4 regions of the Alteromonas infernus genome follow, and region 3 is predicted to be linked to each of the others. Evidence: predicted binding sites of a transcription regulator. Region 3 holds the regulator's gene; each other region holds the start of a gene.
The links. Region 3 encodes sigma-54, which starts transcription at its own class of promoters, with help from an activator protein. Its sites were predicted from a motif close to GTTGGCACGNNNNTNGNNT; they were not measured.
Positions count from the first base shown of each region.

Region 1: the regulator sigma-54 is predicted to act here: its motif matches at 1,888-1,906, upstream of ACX5J7_RS15460 (DUF1328 domain-containing protein).
Region 2: the regulator sigma-54 is predicted to act here: its motif matches at 2,145-2,163, upstream of ACX5J7_RS08010 (flagellar basal body rod protein FlgF).
Region 4: the regulator sigma-54 is predicted to act here: its motif matches at 2,076-2,094, upstream of fliE (flagellar hook-basal body complex protein FliE).

Region 1 is NZ_CACSIG010000063.1:43,954-47,511, forward strand. It holds gene ACX5J7_RS15445 (DUF349 domain-containing protein) at 1-1,143, shown strand, start outside; gene ACX5J7_RS15450 (hypothetical protein) at 1,144-1,362, shown strand; gene ACX5J7_RS15455 (hypothetical protein) at 1,429-1,623, opposite strand; gene ACX5J7_RS15460 (DUF1328 domain-containing protein) at 1,669-1,845, opposite strand; gene yfbR (5'-deoxynucleotidase) at 2,102-2,755, shown strand; gene ACX5J7_RS15470 (CC0125/CC1285 family lipoprotein) at 2,791-3,366, opposite strand; gene ACX5J7_RS15475 (hypothetical protein) at 3,393-3,558, opposite strand, start outside.
Region 2 is NZ_CACSIG010000031.1:128,119-131,676, reverse strand. It holds gene flgH (flagellar basal body L-ring protein FlgH) at 1-516, opposite strand, end outside; gene flgG (flagellar basal-body rod protein FlgG) at 528-1,316, opposite strand; gene ACX5J7_RS08010 (flagellar basal body rod protein FlgF) at 1,363-2,106, opposite strand; gene flgE (flagellar hook protein FlgE) at 2,333-3,558, opposite strand, start outside.
Region 3 is NZ_CACSIG010000017.1:228,096-231,653, reverse strand. It holds gene lptA (lipopolysaccharide transport periplasmic protein LptA) at 1-254, shown strand, start outside; gene lptB (LPS export ABC transporter ATP-binding protein) at 257-982, shown strand; gene ACX5J7_RS04830 (RNA polymerase factor sigma-54) at 1,056-2,537, shown strand; gene hpf (ribosome hibernation promoting factor) at 2,568-2,855, shown strand; gene ptsN (PTS IIA-like nitrogen regulatory protein PtsN) at 2,869-3,312, shown strand; gene rapZ (RNase adapter RapZ) at 3,401-3,558, shown strand, end outside.
Region 4 is NZ_CACSIG010000031.1:158,752-162,309, reverse strand. It holds gene fliF (flagellar basal-body MS-ring/collar protein FliF) at 1-1,660, opposite strand, end outside; gene fliE (flagellar hook-basal body complex protein FliE) at 1,673-2,008, opposite strand; gene ACX5J7_RS08145 (sigma-54-dependent transcriptional regulator) at 2,254-3,558, opposite strand, start outside.

The DNA.
Region 1 (3,558 bases), on a different contig from region 3:
GGTGAAGACGCTGCATTACAGCAGCAGTTTGACGAAGCCCTTGAAAAAGCGTTTGAGCCTTGCCGAGAACATTATGCCAAGCTTGATGAGCAACGCGCTCAGGCTTGTGAAAAGCGTATGTCGATCATTGCAACTGTTAAGGCGATAGACATCAATACGCCTGAATCAGAGTTGGTAAAAGTGTTCGATAAAGCTGCGAAACAATGGCATAGCGCCGGTCAAGTTGAGCGCGAAATATACGAACCACTTAAACAAGAGTGGAAAGCGGTATCGTCGCCAATTCAAAGCAAAATACAGCAGTGGCAAAGTGGCAATCAAGCGCAAAAGCGCGCCTTGGTTGCACAGGCTCAGCAACTTGCTACGGAAGATGATGTGCATAGCGCTGCCGACAAATCACAGGGTTTACAGGCTCAGTGGAAGCAAATCGGGCATGCAGGCAGGCGAGAAGAAAGTAAGCTTTGGGCAGAGTTTAAAGCGGCAAATGACGCGGTTTTCGAGCGACTTAAGGCTGAGAGAAAAGTACAAAGTAACGCGTTTAATGCGCAAGTCGATGAGCTGCTTAGTAAAGTCGATAATATCGATATTAAGAGTGACAGCGCGGCTTTCGATGAGATAGTAAGCGAAATCAACGAACAACTTCGTGATTTACCTAAACCACAACGCAGTAAAGTGGAAAGAAAGTTAGAAGCCTTAGAGGCAAAACGTGTTTCGCTCGCGAAAAGCGCTCAATCTCAAGCTCGGGTACAAAAAGCACAAGCGCTTAGTTCATTACTTCTTCTTAACGTAGGGGAGGGCGGCACCGTTCGGGAAGGCGATGAAGAGACCTTACTTGAAACAGTGGGCAGACGGTGGTCAAGCCTTCTTAGGCAATCTGATGGTCATGCCAGCTGTCAGCACGATAGGCAGTGGCTAACGGTGGCGTTAGAAGTTGCTACAGATATGCCAAGTCCGGCCGCTGATGCATCAATACGTTCCAGCGTACAGTTACAAATGATGACGGCGAAATTAGAACAAGGGCAAGCCGCTACAGCGCCCGATATTTTGGCCGATTGGCTATCCTTTGATGTGCTGTGTGAAAAGGACAAACACTTGGCGCAACGGGTTGTTGCGGTTATTGATGCGTACCCAGAGGTGGTGGCTTAAATGGAAAACGCGGTTGAATATCATTTCGAGACAGAAATGTCCGCTTATCGATTTTTAAACACGGTTAAACATATTGATGCTGAAGGGCTAAAAGTGAAATTTGGGCGGTCAGATCATCACGTAAGCGTTAAATATCGCTACGTGGTAGGCGTGTTCGATTCCACACTGTCCACTCTTGATGATTTAGCCAGGGAGTTAGGCGGTGAAGAGGTGGCGTAACCGTTAGCCTTAACACAAACTAAAAGGGCCAGACATATGTCTGGCCCTTTGGCGATAAAGTGCTGATTAACAGTCTTTATCTTCAGCTTCTACGCCTTCTTTCACATCTTCACACGCGTCTTCAACGGCGTTACCTGCGTCGGTAACCATCTCGTCTAGCTCTTCGCCTGCGTCTTCTGCTTCACCATCGCCACATGCGGCTAGTGATAAAGCAAATGCTGATGCTACTAGTACTTTTGATAGATTTTTAAATGAAAACATATCCTTACTCCTTACTCCTTTTTCCTACTAAAATAATTATTACTTTTAGGCTTTTGGTGCTCTGCCACGAAGCGCGTTAGCGATAAGTGAGATTACTAGCAGCGCGATAAACACAAAGAATAAAAACTGTGCTATACCTGTTGCTGCACCAGCGATGCCTCCAAAACCAAAAACTGCTGCAATAATGGCGATGATAAAAAATGTGATTGCCCAACCTAACATAACTAAATCCTCGTATTGCTTCCGTTACTTTCACTATGAATAATGCTAGCTTCGTGCCGAGTTTGTATGTTTATGATATATATGACTAAATTTTAATTTGACCAATATTTGGTTTAGTTTATTTCCAATTATGGAAGTCACGATTACACGAAAAAATGCATTTTTTACAGGCTCGTGATCACCTATGGTATTAGCAGTGTGTTTGCTAAGGTGATAGGTTAGAAACGTCTAAGATGAAAGTGAAGGAAAAAAGTTTATGGCAGAAACACATTCTGCGTTTATCGGTCTTATGCAGCGCGCTCGCAATGTGAAACGGTGGCCGCTTATGGCACAATTCCAGGAAGAGATGTTATCAACCCACATATACGAAGCCTCCTTTGTGGCCCACATGCTTGGTGCGATAGCGTGCGATGTATTTAACGAAGACATCAACCCTGATAGGGTTGCGGCAATGGCTATCTTTCACGAGGGAAGTGAAATTGCAGGGATGAGTGATATACCTAGCCCGGTTAAATACCACGACCCGGAAACCACGGCTGCAATAAAAAAGCTAGAGCGTCGCTTTGAGCTAATGCTCATTAAGACTTTGCCCGAGGAATTACAGGCTAGATATATTCCGCTAATTGAGCAAAATAAAGATGACGATCACGTAACGCTAGCAAAAGCTGCCGATGTCTTATGCGCATATTTAAAGTGCGATTATGAACTGTCAAAATCAAATTCTGAGTTTTCTAACGCGATGAGAGAAATGGAAGTTCAGCTAAAGCGCTACCGCGAAAAGCTGCCCGCGGTAGACTATTTCTGTCAGGTCTTCTTAGAAGATGCAAAGGGTACGTTAGACGAGCAAACCAAGAGCCTAGAGTGGATAGAGCGCGCTAATACGCTTCACCTCACCTCAGATGACGCTTAGATGCCTAAAATGGAAAGGTCCGAGTATTTACCGGTTTAATTACTGCCTTTAGTCTCAAGCGGCTCAGCAAGCACTTCTTCTACAGTGAAGGCGTTTTTACCTAAGCTTGCCATATCATTTGCCATTTTAACGACGATGGTAAAATAAATATCGTTGATCTGTGTTTTTACCACGTCACTGGAATTAGGCACGGACATCGGCTGTGCCACTTCTTCACATCCGGACATGGTGCATTGTCTATCAATTTGAAATGTTGCCGGCTTTTCATTATTAGCCACAATTTCTCGTGCCAATACAGGCTTTTTATCTACGTTAGTTTTTACTATAGATAAATAGCTGTACCCCTGCTTTTGCGCAATTTGTGCAGCGCGATGGAGGGCGTATTGCTGAACTTTATCTGCAGGAGTTTTGTCTGTGGCCTTAAAGAGAACTTTGTATTCGCTGCCCGAAAGTTTCTCACTAGAGTATCCATAACCGGCTTTTGTGTTTGCCGATTTATAAGGGGTAGGCGCAGCGACTGGCGTCGATGAGCAACCTACTATTACAAGACTAAATGCTATACCAATACCAGCAAGCATCTTGCGACTTTTCGACGTAGGTTTTCCGGTCATCTCACGTACTCCTTAGATTATTTAGGTCATTGAAACAATGACAATAGCGCGGTTCTGCCTAGCGCCATCATGGCCTGATTGCGTTTTGCTTTAGGCTTAGCATCAACTGCACCTTTGTAACCGCCAAATGCAGCAATACCCAATAGCGTCTCGGGTTTGCCCATTAATAGCTTACATTGCCTTTTTGCTTGC
Region 2 (3,558 bases), on a different contig from region 3:
ACGAATGTATTCATCACCTTGGTTTAGGGTAAGCCACTTTTCACCGCGGATAACCAGATTATTATTCGGAAGCACATCTACAACGGTTACAGAAATAGCACCATTTAAGCTGTTGCTTTGATTGGCCGTTGCATCACCAGAGAAATCTCGAGATGAACTTATTCCAAGTTGAACTGACTCCCCACCAATATTTATTGCTTGCCCGGCGAGCCCAGTAATAGGGTTAAGATTAACGTTCGAATCTTTTGCTGTACTAGTGTCAGCTGACTTACTCGCCTGGGTATTCTCGCTCAGGGTAACGGTAATGATATCCCCTACTCGTCTGGCAGTTACGTCAGAATATAGGTTATTAGCCAACCGTGAACGAAATAGAGAACCATCTTCCACTACCGTTTCACGCGGGTAATCTGGCACCACAGGGGCAAACGACGGGTCGTTGGCCTGAACCGGTGGTTCGCTGGTACTGGCGCAGCCGCCAAGTATAAGTAGTGCAGCAGATAAACCTAGAATACGCATGATGCTACCCATTAAAGTTGCTGAATAACCTGACCAAGCATTTGGTCAACCGATGAGATAACTTTTGAGTTCATCTCATACAAGCGTTGGCTTTCAATAAGATTAACCAATTCTTCAGTTACGTTTACGTTCGATGTTTCTAGCGTACCTTGAGAGATATAACCTAACCCTTGAAGTCCAGGTATACCCTGAATAGGCGCACCGCTTGACGCTGTCTCTACGAAAAGGTTCTGTCCCGTAGGCTGAAGACCCGTCGGGTTCACAAAATCAGAAATATTTAATTGCCCTAACACCTGAGGCTCTGCTTGTCCTCGAATACTTACGCTAATTTCACCATCTTGAGAGATAGTGATTTGCTGCGCATCTTCAGGCACGGCCACTTCAGGCTGTAGTAAAAAGCCAGCTCCTGAGGTAACAATTTGCCCTTGGTCGTTAAGTGAAAACTGACCATTACGTGAATAAGCGATAGTGCCGTCAGGCTGCAGTATTTCAAAATAACCACGGCCTTGAATTGACATATCCAACGCGTTTTCAGTGGTTAGTAAGTTACCTTGCGTGTGGGCTTTTTGAGTAGCCACCACTTTTGAACCTGAACCAAGCATAAGCCCAGAAGGAAGTTCGGTATCAGCTGAAGAGCGGCCGCCTGGCTGATTGATATTCTGATAAAGCAAATCTTCAAACACCGCGCGGTCTTTTTTAAAGCCTACGGTTGACGCATTTGCTAGGTTGTTAGACACCACTGCCACATCGGTCTGTGCGGCGTCTAGCCCGGTTTTACTTATCCACAATGCTGGATGCATGTTGACCTCCGACGTTGCTCATAAAGCAACGATATTTAAAATTCGTTTACAGGATGCGTAGCAACATGTTGCCACGTGTATCAAGCTCTTCAGCTTGTTTCATCACTTTCACTTGAAGCTCGTAATGACGCTGAAGGCTTATCATATCTACCATCTCTTCCACTGCATTAACGTTAGAGCCTTCAAGCATGCCAGACATTACTTTTACGTTGGCATTGGCTTGCGCTATTGAGCCATCTTCCATTCTAAACAAGCCGTCATTGCCGCGTTCCATGTCGGCGTAGTTTGGAGAAACTAACTTAAGACGCCCTACCTCCTCGATGACATTTGCGGGGGCGCCTAACTGTCTCATGGACAAGGTGCCGTCGGCGGCAATGTTAAGGTTATCTAAAGGTACCGGCAGAAAAATCGGCCCGTTGTCACCTAGCACCACACGATCGTGAATGTCTGTCAAAATTCCGTCATCGCCTAGCTTAAAGTTGCCGTCTCTAGAATACGCTTCCTGACCGTTTTCATCCTGTACAGCAAACCAGCCATCGCCTTGAATCGCCACGTCTAAATCTCGGTCAGTTTTTATCATTGGGCCCGATTCATAATTATTCGAAGGGCTCTCAGTCATAGAAAAGACGCGGGTCGGCAAGCCTTCGCCGTACGCCGGCATTGACCTTGCCTGCTCTAACTGAGCTCTAAAACCCGTGGTTTGTGCATTAGCTAGGTTATTAGCGCGAATGCCCGTTCCCAATAGGTCTTGGGATGCGCCACTTGCTGCAATGTAGAGAAGTTTATCCATGACTAACTTTTGACTCTGATTAAACCTTAAACAAGATTTTGCAAAGGCAGTGCCAATCTGTGGATATTTAACACAATTGAAATTTACGAAAGGTATTAGATTGAAATATATAGAAAAATAAAAAGGCCGCATTTGTGCGACCTTTACATTTTGTGGGCTTCTCAGGCGAATTTAAACGCCTGAAAATTGCCGCTTTATTGCCTCAACGCCGAAGCCTTGACCTTAATTATCGAATATTAAGGATAGTCTGGTTCAGTGAGTTGTTAACCTCGAGCGCTCGAGAGTTTGCCTGGAAGTTACGCTGAGCGATGATCATGTCGATTAGCTCAGTGGTCAGGTTAACGTTGGCTTGTTCAAGGGCCGAAGAGTTAATCTCACCGAAGGTACCGGTTGTTGCTTCGCCCGCTAGTGCTTCACCAGAAAGAATACTTTCTTTCCATTGCGTGCTGCTTTCTTGAGTTAAGCCTTGCTCATTTGAAAAACGAACAAGTGCAACGCGAACAATGGGTTCAGAAGTACCGTTAGAGAACGTGGCTCGTACTAGTCCGTCAGGGCCAATATCAATACCGGTAAGTCGGCCTACCGGCAAGCCGTCTTGTTCAAGTGATGTCACTTCGAACGCTGATGCGAACTGCGTTGGCTCGTTCGGCGTTGCATTATTAACGTCTAGATTAAAATCAATACTGATTTGCTGCGTAGGATCTGAGCCATTTGCAAGAATACCTGCGCCTAGCGCTTCAGTTTGCATTTTGAAGTCTAGCGTAGCAAGCCCATCAGGTGTTTCCATGCCAGCAAAGTCACCACCTTGGGAGAAAATCAGCTTAGATGCGGTTACTGCATTACCAGTGTTGCCACCAACACTGTTAACTGCGGTAGTTGGGTCTGTATCATTGCCAGCTGAGTCGGTCATGTCCACAAGCGTATCGTCCACGGCAGTAGCGACGTACCACTCATTGTCCACACCAGGGGTGGCATCTTTTATGAAGTAATACGTCATTACATGGCTATCACCCAATGAGTCGTAAACCGTAACCGAGGTTGCTGCATTGTAGGTTAGCGGATCTTCTGGATCGAAATCCTGGGGGTCTAGCGCCGCATCACCAGCAGGTAAGTTCATACGAATATCAACTTCTGTAGTTTGAGCAGGTGAGCCTGACGAGTCTGGTATACGTACTGGTTCCGTTGTACTTAGTGCAACGGATGCACTGGTGCCATCAGAGTTTACGGGGAAGCCTAATAGATTGTCGCCGTTGCTGTTTACAACGAAATTGTCGCTATCTAGCTTAAACTGACCAGCACGAGTGAATGAAAAGTCACGCGACGTAATTTCTGGTACTGTCGCAAAGAAACCGTTACCCGTAATCGCCAAGTCGAGTGACGTGTTGGTAAACTGAAGGCTACCTTGTGAGAATTGCTGTGCAACTTCTTGGGTTAGTACACCGTCACCTACTT
Region 3 (3,558 bases):
CTGCTAAGGCAAACGAAATTCGTTATGAGGTGATCAATCGCACGATTTCTCTTTCAGGAAACGCGGAACTTCAACAAGACACCAGTAAAGTGCAAGGTGACAACATTACTTTCGACATGATTACTGAGCAGTTACTTGCTACTGGTGGTGCGGGCGAAAATGGAGAAGGTCGAGTGACTACGGTATTTACTCCTGAATCCATTCGCAAGGCATCATCGAAGAAAGAAGATAAAGACAGTGGGGACAATCAATAGCAATGGCAACTTTGAGCGCAACCAACCTTGCTAAGGCATATAAATCGCGTCAGGTAGTACGCGACGTCAGCCTTTCTGTCTCGACGGGTCAAATTGTTGGCTTACTTGGGCCTAACGGCGCTGGTAAGACCACTACATTTTATATGATTGTGGGGTTGGTTAACCTGGATAAAGGCAAGATTGAAATTGATGATAATGAGCTTACTCATCAGCCCATGCACGAGCGTGCACGCCGCGGAATTGGCTACCTTCCGCAAGAGGCATCAATTTTCAGAAAGCTTACGGTACATGAAAATATCATGGCCATTTTGCAAACCCGTAAAGATTTAAATTCACAGCAGCAGGAAGAAGAAGCTGACGCGCTACTTGATGAATTTAATATTAACCATATACGTAATAGTACAGGGATGAGTTTGTCCGGTGGTGAACGACGGCGTGTTGAAATAGCACGCGCACTAGCAGCTAATCCGCAATTTATTTTATTAGACGAACCGTTTGCTGGTGTTGATCCAATATCAGTTAATGATATAAAGAAGATAATACAGCATCTTCGAGATAGGGGTATTGGAATCCTTATCACCGACCATAACGTGCGAGAAACATTGGATGTTTGTGAGAAAGCGTACATTGTGAGTCATGGCGAGCTTATCGCGCAAGGAACAGCGGAACAGGTTTTAAGTAATCAAAAAGTAAGGGATGTATACCTAGGCGAACAATTCAGGCTATAGTTAGTGTAACTGAATTGTCATTTTTCAATTTCGCTCTGGTGTATTCAATTTAGAGCATTTAAATAAGACGTAGATGAAACCATCTTTACAGCTAAAATTTAGCCAACAACTTACCATGACACCCCAGCTTCAGCAGGCGATAAAACTGCTGCAGCTATCTACGCTTGATCTTCAGCAGGAGATTCAAGAAGCCCTCGATTCAAACCCTTTATTGGAAGTTGAAGAAGGTAACGACGAGCCGCAAGTAGAAAAAAATAATATCGATAGCGACGATAGCGTGACAGAAGCGTCTGCGACAGCGTCTAGCGATACATTGGAAGCGGGTGACGCGTTAGAAAAAAACGACCTTCCCGATGAATTGCCTATCGACAGCACATGGGATGAATACTATTCAGCGTCATCGGCCCCAGCGCCAGGTCCTTCAAATGACGATGAACAAATATTTCAAGGCGAAACCACCGAGGATATTCAGGAACATTTGTCGTGGCAGATGCGATTGACCCATTTCTCAGATACTGACCGCGCCATTGCTACGGCAATTATCGACTCTATTGACGAGTCTGGCTATTTAACCGTGACCCTTGAAGACATTCTTGACGCGGTAAACTCTGAGGATATGGAAGAGCCTATAGAAATGGACGAAATAGAATGCGTACTTAAGCGTATTCAGATGTTCGACCCCATTGGTTCGGGCTCCCGCTCGCCGCAGGAATGTCTAATGGTGCAACTGCGCCAGTTCTCAGAAGACACACCATGGCTTAACGAAGCCAAACAGCTTATAGAAGAATATTCAGACCTATTAAGCAGTAAAGATTATCGCACGTTAATGCGTAAGAGCCGCTTGAAGGAAGATCAGCTGCGCGAGGCAATGCGTTTATTACAAACCTTGAATCCTCGCCCAGGTAGTGCTTTAGTTACTAAAGAGCCTGAGTACGTTATTCCTGATGTCTCGGTCGCCAAAAAGAATGGCCGTTGGGTGGTTGAGCTTAACCCCGACAGCCTGCCTAAGTTGAGCGTAAATCAACAATACGCTGCAATGAGTCGTCGTGCCAAAAATAGTAGCGACTCACAATTCATCCGCTCACACATGCAAGAGGCTAAGTGGTTCATTAAGAGCCTTGAATCTCGCAACGAAACCTTAATGAAGGTGGCAAACTGTATTGTGCAACAGCAAATGGGCTTTTTTGAACATGGCCCGGAAATGATGAAACCTATGGTGCTTAACGATGTAGCAGAAATGGTAGATATGCACGAATCAACGATTTCACGCGTCACAACGCAAAAGTATATGCATACACCACGTGGTATATTTGAATTGAAATACTTCTTCTCTAGCCACGTAGCAACAGAGTCTGGTGGTGAGTGTTCATCTACCGCGATTCGTGCATTGATCAAGAAATTAGTGGCAGCTGAGAAGCCTAGCAAGCCGCTAAGTGATAGCAAGATTGCTTCATTGTTGGCCGAACAAGGCATTAAAGTTGCCCGGCGAACAATAGCAAAGTACCGGGAATCGTTGTCGATCCCGCCGTCGAACCAACGCAAAAGCCTCATTTAAACGGGCTTAATAATATAAGGAAGACGAAATATGCAAATCAACCTTACTGGTCATCATGTCGAAATCACCGACTCTTTGCGTAATTATGTCGATACGAAGTTCAGCAAACTTGAACGTCACTTTGATCACATTTCTAATGTGCATGTCATCCTGAACGTTGAAAAATTAAATCAAAAAGCCGAAGCGACCGTTCATTTAAGTGGCGCTGAAGTATTCGCATCCTCAGAAAATACCGACATGTATGCGGCGATTGACAGCATGGTTGATAAACTCGACCGGCAGGTAATCAAGCATAAGGAAAAACTGAAAAAACATTAGTAGTTAATTAAGCATGGATATACAAGCCATCGTAAGTCTGGACCGCACCGAGTGTGCGGTTCAGTGTAATAGTAAAAAGCGAATTCTTGAGATCATCGCAGATATCGCTGCCAAAAATAACGAGAGCATCGATCAGGCAACGGTACTTAATAGTTTGATGTCTCGAGAGCGTATGGGTAGTACAGGAATCGGCAATGGCATTGCGTTACCACATGGGCGCTTGCCAGGTTTAGAAAAGGTGATAGCTATTGTTGTCACCAGTACGCCAGCCATTAATTTTGACGCGCTCGATGAAAAGCCGGTAGATATATTTTTCGCGTTACTTGTTCCTGAAGAGCAAACCGAAGGCCATCTACAAACATTGGCCACGGTAGCCGGTAAACTAAGCGATAAAGAAACGATTAAAGCGATACGTCGTGCCAGTACAAGCGATGATATTCTTTCTGCACTAAGTTAAAGATTTAAGCGCCTTAGCGAGGTCGTGACCAAGGCGCTTAAGACAATAAAGCGTATGCGATAAAACCAGAAGATTTGGGAGAAGTTAGGTGAAGCTGATTATAATCAGTGGTCGTTCGGGGTCTGGTAAGTCTGTCGCACTTCGCGCATTGGAAGATTTAGGGTACTACTGCGTTGACAACATTCCTGTAAACCTACTTCCTACCCTAACCCACACTGTTGTTGATGAATACGACCAAGTGGCGGT
Region 4 (3,558 bases), on a different contig from region 3:
GGGCTGATAATTCTGGTTCATTGGCCACTAGGGCGCGTACGGCTTTAAGTACATCTTCGTCTTTGTGCAAGTCAGGCAGCATAAGTGAGCCATCTGGCGCAAAGCCAACCTGTCCTTCGTCAAAGTCAGACGTTAACATGCTAATTGTGTCATCGCCTAAGTCTAAGCCTTCATCGGCATCAAACTCATCGGCCTCATTAGTCTCATCTGGGTTGATAAGACGGCGCAGCATAGGTCGAATCACAAAAATGATAAGCACGATTATAACCAAGCCACCAATAACTAACTTAAGAATTGGCAGAAAACCGGGTTGCTCCCACAGTGGTGCGTCTTCAATCTCGCCGGTATCCATTCGCGTGAAGGGTACACTTACCACTTCTAACGAGTCGCCTCGGGTCACGTCAAAACCAATACCGCCTTGTAGAAGTCTTCGAATATTTAAGATTTCTTCTTGTTTACGCGGTGTAGGAGTCATTGCCCCGTCTTCGCCTGCTACCTGAGTATAGTCAACCGCTACAGAGACGCTAAGCCTTCTTATAACGCCCGTTTGCTTTTTAGTATGGCTAATGGTGGTATCAAGTTCGTAGTTGCGCGTTGACTCTTTTGCCGTGCGTCCAGGCATAGTTTGTTGACTACCGCCCACGGCGTTTTCTGGGATATTAGAATCCAGCGGAGGTTGATTTGATAATGCGCCAGGAATACCGCCAACACCGCCTCCTACGCTGTTTTCCTCTACAATCATCTCGCTTCGAACAGCCGGAAGGTCTGGGTTGTAGCTACGCTGGGTTTGTTCAATCGCAGTGAAATCCATCGCAACATCGGCTTGCGCCGTGTAGTTCCCAATACCCAGTACGGGTATTAATATAGCATCAATTTTTTCTAAGTACTCTTGCTCGCGCTGGCGCTCAATTTCGTATTCTTTTCTAGCACGAGCGCTCATCGAGTCTTGTGAGCCGGAATTTAGCAAGCGGCCGTTACTGTCGGTCACCGTCACCTTAGACGGCTCCATGTTTTGAACCGCTGATGCCACGATATCAACAACCGCATCAGCTTCTTCACCGGCGATTACTGCGCCACGCTTTGCGGTTAGCACCACAGTGGCTGACGCTTTTTTCTCTCTGCGTGCAAACACGTTTTCTTTGGGCATGGCGAGTAATACCCGCGCTTTTTGGATACTGGCAATATCTTCAATTGTCGCGGCGATTTGCTGCTCTCGGGCATGTTTAAGGCGCTCCATCTCTACCCGCTGGCTTACCCCAAAGCCCATGTCCTGCATGATAATGTCTGTGCCCGCATCAGAACTATTGGTTAATCCCTGACGGGTCATACCTAACCGAATATTTTGGAACTCATCGCTTCTCACATAAACCGTATTGCCTTCAAGCTTATATTCAATTTGATTCGCATCCATGTAATCAAGCGTCTCTATAAGCTCTTGAGTTTCCATTTTCGCGAGTGGACGATAATCAGGCTCTTGTGACCAAATCAGAATAAAAATAGCGATAGCCACACAAATAACGAGGACGACGACGAGCGCCATTTGACGCATCATGTCAGCGCTGCCTAGGGTGTCCATAAAGCCAGATTTATTCTCTGGCTCGTTGTCCACCGCTTGATTTTGGTCAGGAACCGTTAGGTTTGTACCTGTTGCTTCAGCCATAACCTACTCCACCTACACCGGCATGTTCATTATTGTTTTATAGGCTTCAAGTACTTTATTTCGTACCTGAACAGTTGCCTCAAAGGCAATGCCCGATTTTTCTTTAGTTAACATAACCTGCGCCAAACTTAGACTAGGGTCACCCATCTCAAAACGTTGCTGCACATCTTTTGACTCTAGCTGCATATTATTCACGCCATCAACCGCATTTTTTAGCATGGTCGAGAAGTCACTTGCAGAGGTATTGATCTCATTAAGCGATTGCTGTTGAGGTTCATTAACTTGAAGACGAGTTTGCCCGATCATATTTTGCATTTCTTGATACAAACTGTTGGCTTTAACGTCCATAACCACTCCTAGTGTTTCTTCATTTACCGGCAATGCGGCGGCGAATAGCGAATATATAAGAGTGATTTAGCAAAGGGCTTGCCAACTTTAAAAACCATTTAATTTCAAAAGCTTAACAATAATTTTTGGCGTACAGCCAAATTAATGACGTTGTACCACATAGGAGCAACAAAAAACCGCCGCCTTTTTAGTAGCAAAGGCGACGGGTAGGTTTGAGGGGAAGCAAGGGGTTACAGTATTTAACGTTATGCAGGTACTTCGATGCCGTCTTCACGCATTCGAGCAAGTTTATAACGCAACGTACGAGGGCTAATACCCAGCTTTTCAGCGACATCTTTACGCTTGCCGTTGCACGACACCAGTGTATCGAGAATAATTTGATGCTCTTGGTAACGCAGCTCTGAGCCTAGTCTGTTTTCGTCAGCCTGCTCTTGTACAGCTTCAACGGGCGCTGAGATATCTTCGTCAATCATGAGATCACTGGCGTCTATTTCGTTATTTTCACAAAGGATAAGCGCGCGTTGTACCACGTTTTCTAATTCGCGCACATTACCCGGCCAGCCGTACTGCGACAACTTGTTACGGGCAGCAGCACTCAGCCTTATTGAACCTAACCCTTGTGAACTGGCGTGGCGCTGCACAAGGTGTTCAGCAAGAGGAACAATATCGCCGGGGCGCTCACTTAAGGGTCGCCATTCAATTGGAAACACATTTAAGCGGTAATATAAGTCTTCTCTGAACTCACCTGCCTCTACCGCTTTTTTCAAATCTCTATTGCTTGTAGCGATAACGCGCACGTTTAGCTTAACCGTTTTGCGACCGCCAAGCCTTTCCACCTCACGCTCTTGCAGTACGCGAAGTAGTTTCGCCTGTAACGCCAGATCCATCTCGGTAATTTCATCGAGTAAAAGCGTACCGTCTTGGGCTTGTTCAAACTTACCCGGGCAAGCCTGAATAGCGCCGGTAAACGCCCCTTTTTCATAACCAAATAGCGTCGCCTCCAACATATTTTCTGGAATGGCAGCACAATTAATGGCCACAAAAGGCGCATCGCTGCGCGGTGACTGGTCGTGAATATAGCGGGATAACACTTCTTTACCTGAACCGCTAGGCCCCATCACCATTACCGTCGCTTCAGACTTTGCGACTTTTCGAGAGAGTTCAAGCAGCTTCAAGCTAGAGGGATCTGCGACGATTGGCGTGCGAGATTCGATTTTTTGTGCTGGTGCGTAGCGCCCTACAAGGTTTAGCAGCACTTCTGGTGCGAATGGCTTAGATAAATAATCAGTCGCACCGTCGCGCATTGCCTGCACCGCATCGTTAATAGTGGCGTAAGCGGTCATTAACAATACTGGCATATTCGGATATTTTGCTTTAATACTCTTAAGAAGCGTAAGGCCGCTCATTTCACCCATTTGGATATCGCTAACAACCAAGTCTATCGCTTGCATTGATAACATCATTAGCGCTTGTTCAGCACAGTCGGCTTCAACCACGTTGTAGTTGCCGAGTAAAAGCGTGTCTAAGAGTGCTTCGCGCAACCCCGCGTC